Regions from separate parts of the Pseudomonas sp. TNT2022 ID642 genome, predicted to be linked through region 1. Evidence: predicted binding sites of a transcription regulator. Region 1 holds the regulator's gene; the other holds the start of a gene.
The links. The regulator FliA, encoded in region 1, starts transcription of late flagellar genes. The targets are predictions, from matches to a motif close to CTAAAGTTTNNNNNNNNNNNGCCGNTAA.
Positions count from the first base shown of each region.

Region 2: the regulator FliA is predicted to act here: its motif matches at 2,812-2,839, upstream of M5G26_RS20300 (methyl-accepting chemotaxis protein).

Region 1 is NZ_JAMDGW010000044.1:5,441-9,651, reverse strand. Features, by position in the region: gene M5G26_RS28785 (chemotaxis protein CheA) at 1-787, opposite strand, end outside; gene M5G26_RS28780 (protein phosphatase CheZ) at 842-1,630, opposite strand; gene M5G26_RS28775 (chemotaxis response regulator CheY) at 1,649-2,020, opposite strand; gene fliA (RNA polymerase sigma factor FliA) at 2,187-2,927, opposite strand; gene fleN (flagellar synthesis regulator FleN) at 2,924-3,754, opposite strand; gene flhF (flagellar biosynthesis protein FlhF) at 3,871-4,211, opposite strand, start outside.
Region 2 is NZ_JAMDGW010000019.1:446,857-451,067, forward strand. Features, by position in the region: gene M5G26_RS20295 (phosphocholine cytidylyltransferase family protein) at 5-718, shown strand; gene M5G26_RS20300 (methyl-accepting chemotaxis protein) at 731-2,707, opposite strand; gene M5G26_RS20305 (LysR substrate-binding domain-containing protein) at 2,890-3,810, opposite strand; gene M5G26_RS20310 (NorM family multidrug efflux MATE transporter) at 3,970-4,211, shown strand, end outside.

The DNA.
Region 1 (4,211 bases):
CTGACTCCAGCGCATCCACGGCAAAGTTGCCCTTGCCATGCAACTGATCAAGCAGGGCTTCGAATTCGTCGTCGGTGATGTCAGAGCTGTCACCCTTCGCCGGTGCCGCTGGGGCTGCCGCCGCTGGTGCAACCGCGTCCACCGCGAACTGGCCCTTGCCGTGCAACTGATCGAGCAACGACTCGAACTCGGCATCGGTGATTTCATCGCTCGCGGCTTCAGCGGCCGTTTGTGCAGGTGCAGCAGCGGCCGGGGCCTCGGCTTCGGCCTTGACGGCGTTCAGCGAATCCAGCAGCTGTTCGAATTCGTTATCGGTGATGTCGCCCGACGCGTCGCCTTCGACGACCAGCTCTTCGATCATCTCGGCCACTGGCGAAGCCGGGGCTTCGTCCGCCGATTGCGGTTCGGCCAGACGCGCCAGGGCGGCCAGCAGTTCCGGGGTAGCAGCGGTGATCGGTGCACGTTCGCGGACTTCGCTGAACATGCTGTTCACTGCGTCCAGTGCTTCGAGGACAACGTCCATCAGTTCTGCATCAACGCGACGCTCACCCTTGCGCAGGATGTCGAACACGTTTTCGGCGATGTGACAGCACTCCACCAGCTCATTGAGCTGAAGGAAGCCGGCGCCCCCTTTTACAGTGTGGAAACCGCGAAAAATTGCGTTGAGCAGATCTGCGTCATCCGGACGGCTTTCCAGCTCGACCAGTTGTTCGGACAGTTGCTCAAGAATCTCGCCGGCCTCAACCAGGAAATCCTGAAGGATCTCTTCATCGGCGCCGAAGCTCATTAATGGGGTGCTCCTACAGGTCTAAAAACCCAAAAAACCTAAAATTCCAAAACTCTAGAACCCGAGGCTGGATAACAAATCGTCCACATCGTCCTGACCGGACACAACGTCTTCTCGTTTATCGGCATGAATCTGCGGACCTTCACCCTGCGAGAGATGTTTTTGTGGATCTTTTTCTGCAAGCATCGCGGCGCGGTCATGTTCGATGCCCGCAAAGCGGTCGACCTGACTGGCCATGAGCACGAGTTTGAGCAAATTGCTTTCGACTTCGGTGACCAGTTGGGTCACACGCTTGATCACCTGACCGGTCAGGTCCTGGTAATCCTGGGCCAGCAGGATGTCGTTGAGATTGCTCGACACCGCACGGTTGTCCGTGCTGCTGCGTGACAGAAAACCGTCGACCCGGCGCGCCAGTTCACGGAACTCTTCAGCCCCGACCTCGCGACGCATGAAGCGACCCCAATCGGCGCTCAAAGTCTGGGCTTCGTCAGCCAGACCATTGACCACCGGTGTGGCGCTTTCCACCAGATCCATGGTGCGGTTGGCCGCGGCCTCTGTCAGCTTGACCACATAGCCCAGGCGTTCGGTGGCGTCGGTGATTTGCGACACTTCCTCGGCCTGCGGCATGTTCGGGTCGATCTGGAAGTTGACGATCGCACTGTGCAGTTCACGTGTGAGCTTGCCCACTTCCTGGTACAGGCCACGGTCACGGGTCTGATTGAGCTCATGGATCAGTTGCACAGCGTCACCGAACCTGCCTTTTTCAAGGCTTTCGACCAGTTCGACCGCGTGTTTTTTCAGGGTCGACTCGAAATCGCCCTGTGAAGATTCGTTATGCTCCATAGCTCCCCCGCGCGTTCATCAGCCGATGCGTTCGAAAATCTTCTCGATTTTGTCTTTCAACGCCTGAGCCGTGAAAGGTTTGACTACGTAGCCGTTCACACCGGCCTGAGCGGCCTCGATGATCTGCTCGCGCTTGGCTTCTGCAGTCACCATCAGCACTGGCAGGTGCTTGAGTTTTTCATCGGCACGCACGTGACGCAGCAGGTCGATACCGGTCATGCCCGGCATGTTCCAGTCCGTTACCAGAAAGTCGATGCTGCCGCTGTTGAGCACCGGAATGGCAGTCACGCCATCGTCAGCCTCGACGGTGTTGGTGAACCCAAGATCACGCAGCAGGTTCTTGATGATCCGCCGCATCGTTGAGAAGTCATCAACGATGAGGATTTTCATGTCTTTGTTCAATTCGACCTCCAAGCAGTCTTAAACGCGCCCAGCACCTGGACGCGCCACTTCAATCAATCGGCGCAGCACTCGAAGACTGTCTGGAGCACAACAGAGCAAGACCGGTGCCGTTCATCACCGCACCAGCCTCGTTCGCAGTGTCCCCACACTGCCTTCAGCGCGCTCGCCACTCCCCCAAACGCCCCCGCAAACGGGCCGCGCACTGGCTGTGTAACTGGCTGACCCGCGATTCACTGACGCCAAGGACTTCACCGATCTCCTTGAGGTTCAGCTCTTCGTCGTAGTACAGCGCCAACACCAGTCGCTCACGCTCCGGCAAATTGGCAATCGCGTCCGCCAGCGCCGCCTGGAAGCGTTCATCTTCCAGATCGCGTGACGGCTCCATATGAGCACTCGCGCCATCCTCGTGCAGCCCTTCGTGTTCGCCGTCCTGCAACAGGTCGTCGAAACTGAACAGGCGACTGCCCAAGGTGTCATTCAAAATCCCGTAGTAATCGTCGAGACTCAATTGGAGTTCGGCTGCAACCTCGTGATCTTTAGCGTCACGGCCGGTTTTAGCTTCAATTGAGCGAATTGCGTCGCTGACCATACGGGTATTGCGGTGAACCGAGCGTGGCGCCCAGTCCCCTTTGCGCACTTCGTCGAGCATCGCGCCGCGGATTCGTATGCCCGCGTACGTTTCGAAACTGGCGCCTTTGCTGGCGTCATATTTGGTCGAGACTTCGAGCAGGCCGATCATCCCGGCCTGGATCAGGTCTTCGACCTGCACACTCGCCGGCAAGCGTGCCAGCAAGTGGTAGGCAATGCGTTTGACCAGTGGCGCGTAACGCTCGATCAGCTCGTACTGCGCGTCACGTGCCGACTTCTTGTAGTAGTTCATACCGCTTGCGGTCATAGCACGGGCCCTGCCGTTTGCTGCACGAGGCGCTCGACGAAAAACTCAAGGTGGCCACGCGGGTTAGCGGGCAGCGGCCAGGTGTCGACCTTCTGCGCGATCGCCTTGAACGCCAGTGCGCACTTGGAACGCGGAAAGGCTTCGTACACCGCGCGCTGCTTCTGCACCGCTTTACGCACGCTTTCGTCGTAAGGCACGGCGCCGACGTATTGTAGAGCGACGTCGAGGAAGCGATCCGTGACCTTGGTCAACTTGGCGAACAGGTTGCGCCCTTCCTGCGGGCTCTGCGCCATGTTGGCGAGGACGCGGAAGCGGTTCATGCCGTAATCGCGGTTGAGCAATTTGATCAGCGCGTAAGCGTCGGTAATGGAAGTCGGCTCATCGCAGACCACCAGCAACACTTCTTGCGCGGCGCGTACAAAACTGACTACCGAGTCACCAATACCCGCAGCGGTGTCGATCACCAGTACGTCGAGATTGTCGCCGATGTCGCTGAACGCCTGAATCAGGCCGGCGTGTTGCGCCGGGCTCAGGTGGACCATGCTCTGCGTGCCGGACGCCGCCGGCACGATGCGAATGCCTCCGGGGCCTTGCAACAGCACGTCGCGCAATTCGCAACGGCCTTCGATGACGTCGGCCAGTGTGCGTTTAGGGGTCAGCCCCAACAATACGTCAACGTTCGCCAGACCGAGGTCGGCGTCCAGCAGCATGACCCGACGGCCAAGCTCTGCCAGCGCCAGCGACAAGTTCACTGACACGTTAGTCTTGCCGACGCCACCTTTGCCGCCGGTCACCGCGATCACCTGTACGGGATGCATGCTGCCCATGTTATTTCTTTACCTTGTCTTGCATAGACGGAGGCCACATTACTGGCTGCGCGTTCACAACCGGAACAATGCATGGCAGACCATCGATGTAGGTACAAAAACTGTTCATGAATACCTCAGCCTACCTGCTTGGTCGGGCTGTGATAGATATCAGCGAACATGTCAGCCATGGCTTCTTCGCTGGGTTCTTCCTGCATTTGCACGCTGACGGCGCGGCTGACCAGTTGATGACGGCGCGGCAGATGCAAATCATCCGGAATCCGTGGGCCATCGGTCAGGTACGCGACCGGCAATTCATGACTGATCGCCAGGCTCAACACTTCGCCAAGGCTGGCCGTTTCATCCAGTTTAGTCAGGATGCAGCCGGCAAGCCCGCAACGCTTGTAACTGTGATAAGCGGCGGTTAGAACCTGTTTCTGGCTGGTGGTTGCCAAGACCAGATAATTTTTTGAACGGA
Region 2 (4,211 bases), on a different contig from region 1:
TGTTGTGAAAGCCATTATTCTGGCTGCCGGACGTGGCAGTCGCATGAAAAGCCTCACTGATGAACGTCCAAAATGTCTGGTCGAATTGCGCGGTAAACCGCTGCTGGAATGGCAGCTGGAGTCGTTGCGTGCAGCGGGTATCAGCGACATCGCGGTGGTCACCGGCTACAAGCGCGAGCTGCTGGCAGAGCGTGGTTTGAGCGAGTTTCACAACCCGCGCTGGGCCGAGACCAACATGGTTTCGTCACTGGCCTGCGCCGAGTCCTGGCTTCAGGGCGAGCCGTGCATCGTCAGTTATTCGGATATTTTCTACAGCCCTGTGGCCGTACAGTCGTTGATCAACAGCGACGCAACGCTGGCCGTCACCTACGACCCCAACTGGTTGCAGCTGTGGACCGAACGCTTCGGCGACCCGTTGCTGGATGCCGAAACCTTTCGCCTGACCGCCGCGCACACGCTGGCCGAAATCGGCAACAAGCCGCAATCGGTGGACGATGTTCAGGGGCAGTACATGGGGCTTTTGCGTTTCACTCCCGAAGGCTGGTCGGAAGTCGTGCGGCTGCGCGCCGAACTGTCGCCGCAGCAACGCGACAGCATGCACATGACCAACACCCTGCAACGCGTTATCGATGCCGGTCGTGTGCCGATTGAAGCGGTCGCCTACACCGGCGAATGGGGAGAGGTCGACTCCAGTGAAGACCTCTCGGTGTATCAATAAGGCACCGGCGCCTTAACGGAACCGGTCAACCTCCTGACGCAGTTCGGCCGCCAGGCTTTCCAGCTCCTTGGCGGTCACGGCCAGATTCGACACCACTTCGCGCTGCTCACTGTTAGCCATGGCAATGCTTTGCAGGTTGCTGCTCAGCAAGGTCGCTGTGCTGCTCTGCTCCTGAGTCGCTGTGGTAATCGCGGCAAACTGCTGACCCGCCGAACGGCTCTGCTCATCGATGCGCGCCAACGCCGAGGCGACATTGGCGTTACGCGACAGACCTTCCTGCATCAGCACATTGCCCTGTTCCATGGTGCTGATCGCGTTGCCGGTTTCCTGCTGGATGCTGTGGATCATGCTGGAAATTTCATCCGTGGCCTGACGAGTGCGCGAGGCCAGGCTGCGCACTTCATCCGCTACCACGGCAAAGCCGCGACCTTGTTCGCCGGCACGGGCGGCTTCAATAGCGGCGTTGAGCGCCAGCAAGTTGGTTTGTTCGGCAATCGAAGTAATCACGCCGACGATGCCGCCGATTTCCTGGGAGCGCTGACCGAGAGTGTTGATCACGGTCGCGGTACTGTTCAGAGCGCCAGCGATTTGCTCAAGCGAGGACGACGCTTCTTCCATCGAGCTGCGGCCAATCTGCGTTTGCTGAGCATTTTCCTGGGCCAGACGCTGGGTCGCGCCCATGTTGTCGGCAATGTTCAACGACGTAGCGCTGAACTCTTCCACCGCACCGGCCATGCTGGTGATTTCGCCGGACTGCTGTTCCATGCCTTCGTACGCACCGCCGGACAAACCGGACAACGCCTGCGCACGGCTGTTAACTTCTTGCGAGGCGCGACGGATGTGCTCGACCATGGTCGATAAAGCCTGACTCATCTGGTTGAACGCGCGCGACAACTGGCCGATCTCGTCATTGCTCGACACGTTCAGGCGCACGCTCAGATCGCCAGCGCCCAAGGCTTCGGCCTGACGTACCAGATCGCTCAGTGGCGCCAGTTTGCTGCGCAGCAGCCAGACCACCGAACCGACCGCCAGCAACATCGCCAGCAAGCTGCCAATGGCCAGTTGCGTACCGACGCTCCAGGTCACCGCGCGGATCTCGGCTTTCGGCATGCTCGCCACGACCGACCACGGCCCGCCGTCGAAAGGCACGGCAACGCTGTAGAAATCCTCGGACTTGTCGTCCCAGAACTGACCTTTGCCCGGCGTCTTGGCCAGACCATTGATCACTGGAATCGCCTGATCCACCGCCTGCACACCCGCCGGCGCAACCAGCCATTTGTTCTGTTCATCAAGCAACGCCAGCGAACCGGTCTGGCCGATGCGGAAGCGCTTGAGGTTGTCGAACTGGGCGTTCTGCGCGTCGGTGTAATCGAAACCCACGAACAGCACCGCAATCACCTTGCCGCTGCCATCGCGCACCGGGGTGTATTGGGTCATGTAGGAGCGTTCGAACAACAAGGCGCGACCGACGTAGCTTTGTCCTGCCATCAGCTTCGCGTAGGCCGGGTGCGCGTGATCGAGCAAGGTGCCGATGGCGCGAGTGCCGTCCTGTTTGGTCAGCGAGGTGCTGACGCGCACGAAGTCTTCGCCGCTGCGCACAAACAACGTGGCGACGCCGGCAGTCATTTGCTTGAACTCGTCGACTTCCTTGAAGTTGTTGTTCAGCACTTCGCTGCCCAGGTGCAGGCCCGGGGTCTGGGTGCCTGCCACGGCCACCGGTTCACTCGGGTGAATGCTCAAACCCGCGCTGAAGCGCTTTTCGAACAACCCGCTCAGGCGTTGGGTGCTTTCACGCAGCGTGCCGTGAAAGGTGCTCAGTTGGTCGGCCAACAGCCGCGCCTCACTGGCCAGATGCTCTTCACGGGTGGCGAGGTTGGCGGAATCCAGCGAACGCAGGGCGAACACCGTACTGCCACTGATAACTATCGCCAGTATCACGGCGAGGGCGAGGCCTAACTGTGAGGCGATCCGAGCGCGAGGTTGAGACATGACAGCTCCTGGCCGAACTTTCCGATCCTCCTTGATCGCAGCTCGGATAATTTTTAATAGTGGGGGTGAATCGTGGATACCGGCACGACGGTTCCACATGCACGTATTCGGCGGTAAAGCGGAATACTTGAGCGAGCAGCAGGGTTATGGCACAAGGCCGGCATTGTGGCGGCTCGAACGTTTCAGCTCAAGCGTGTTACAGCCGGAAGTTCCATGGCGCGGACTTCGCCTTGCAGGAAGTCGCTGAGGCGGCGCAAACGTTCACCTCCCGGACGGGTTTTTGGCCACACCAGGTAATAATTCAGTCCGCTGGCGACGGCGGTCGGCCACGGCAGGCTCAGCCGTCCTTGCGCGACATCTTCGGCGACCATCAACAGATCGCCCATCGACACCCCGTAACCGCGTGCCGCCGCGATCATGCCCAGTTCGAGGGTATCGAACACCTGCCCCCCCTTTAGCGACACCTGATCGGACAGCCCCATGCATTCCAGCCAACTGCGCCAGTCGCGGCGATCCGGCGTCGGGTGCAGCAACTCGGCGCTGGCCAGCCGTGCCACGTCCCACGGCTGATCGTTCAGCAGATTCGCGGCGCCGACCGGAATCAGCTCCTCGGGAAACAACAGACTCGCTTCCCAGTCCGGCGGAAAATGGCCGTCACTCAATAGCACCGCGCAGTCGAAAGGCTCATCGTTGAAGTCCACCGAATCGACGTCCATCCACGCGCTGGTCAGTTGCACTTCGTTGCCTGGCTGTAAATGGCGGAAGCGACTCAATCGCGCCAGCAGCCAGCGCATGGTCAGGGTCGATGGGGCTTTCATGCGCAGGATGTCGTCTTCGGCGCGCAAGGTATTGCAGGCTCGCTCCAGCGCCGTGAAGCCCTCGCGAATGCCCGGCAATAGCAGGCGGGCCGATTCGGTCAACTGCAAGTGGCGACCGCTGCGGTGAAACAGCTTGCAGGCAAAGTGATCTTCGAGCGTACGAATATGCCGGCTCACCGCACTCTGGGTGATCGACAACTCCTCGGCCGCACGCGTGAAAGAGCTGTGCCGTGCTGCAGCTTCGAATGCGCGCAGGGCATACAACGGAGGAAGTCGACGGGACATGCACAAGGCTCCTGCAGCGGGATCCAGCGAAATGGACAAATTCAATCAAGGATGAGTTTTACTCATGCCACCCATCCTTTTTATCCCTTTGTGCTAAGCCTGCCAAGCGCCGAGAATCGACGCTCTCTTGTTCCCTCTGAAAATCGAGTGGTGATGACCATGCAGCATCCTGTGCGTACCGAACTCTGGGCCATCCTGCGGCTGGCAGGGCCGCTGATTGCTTCACAGTTGGCGCACATGTTGATGGTGCTGACCGACACCCTGATGATGGCGCGCCTGAGTCCCGAGGCGCTGGCCGGGGGCGGACTGGGGGCGGCGACCTATTCGTTCGTATCGATTTTCTGCATCGGCGTGATTGCGGCCGTCGGCACCCTGGTGGCGATTCGCAAGGGTGCCGGCGA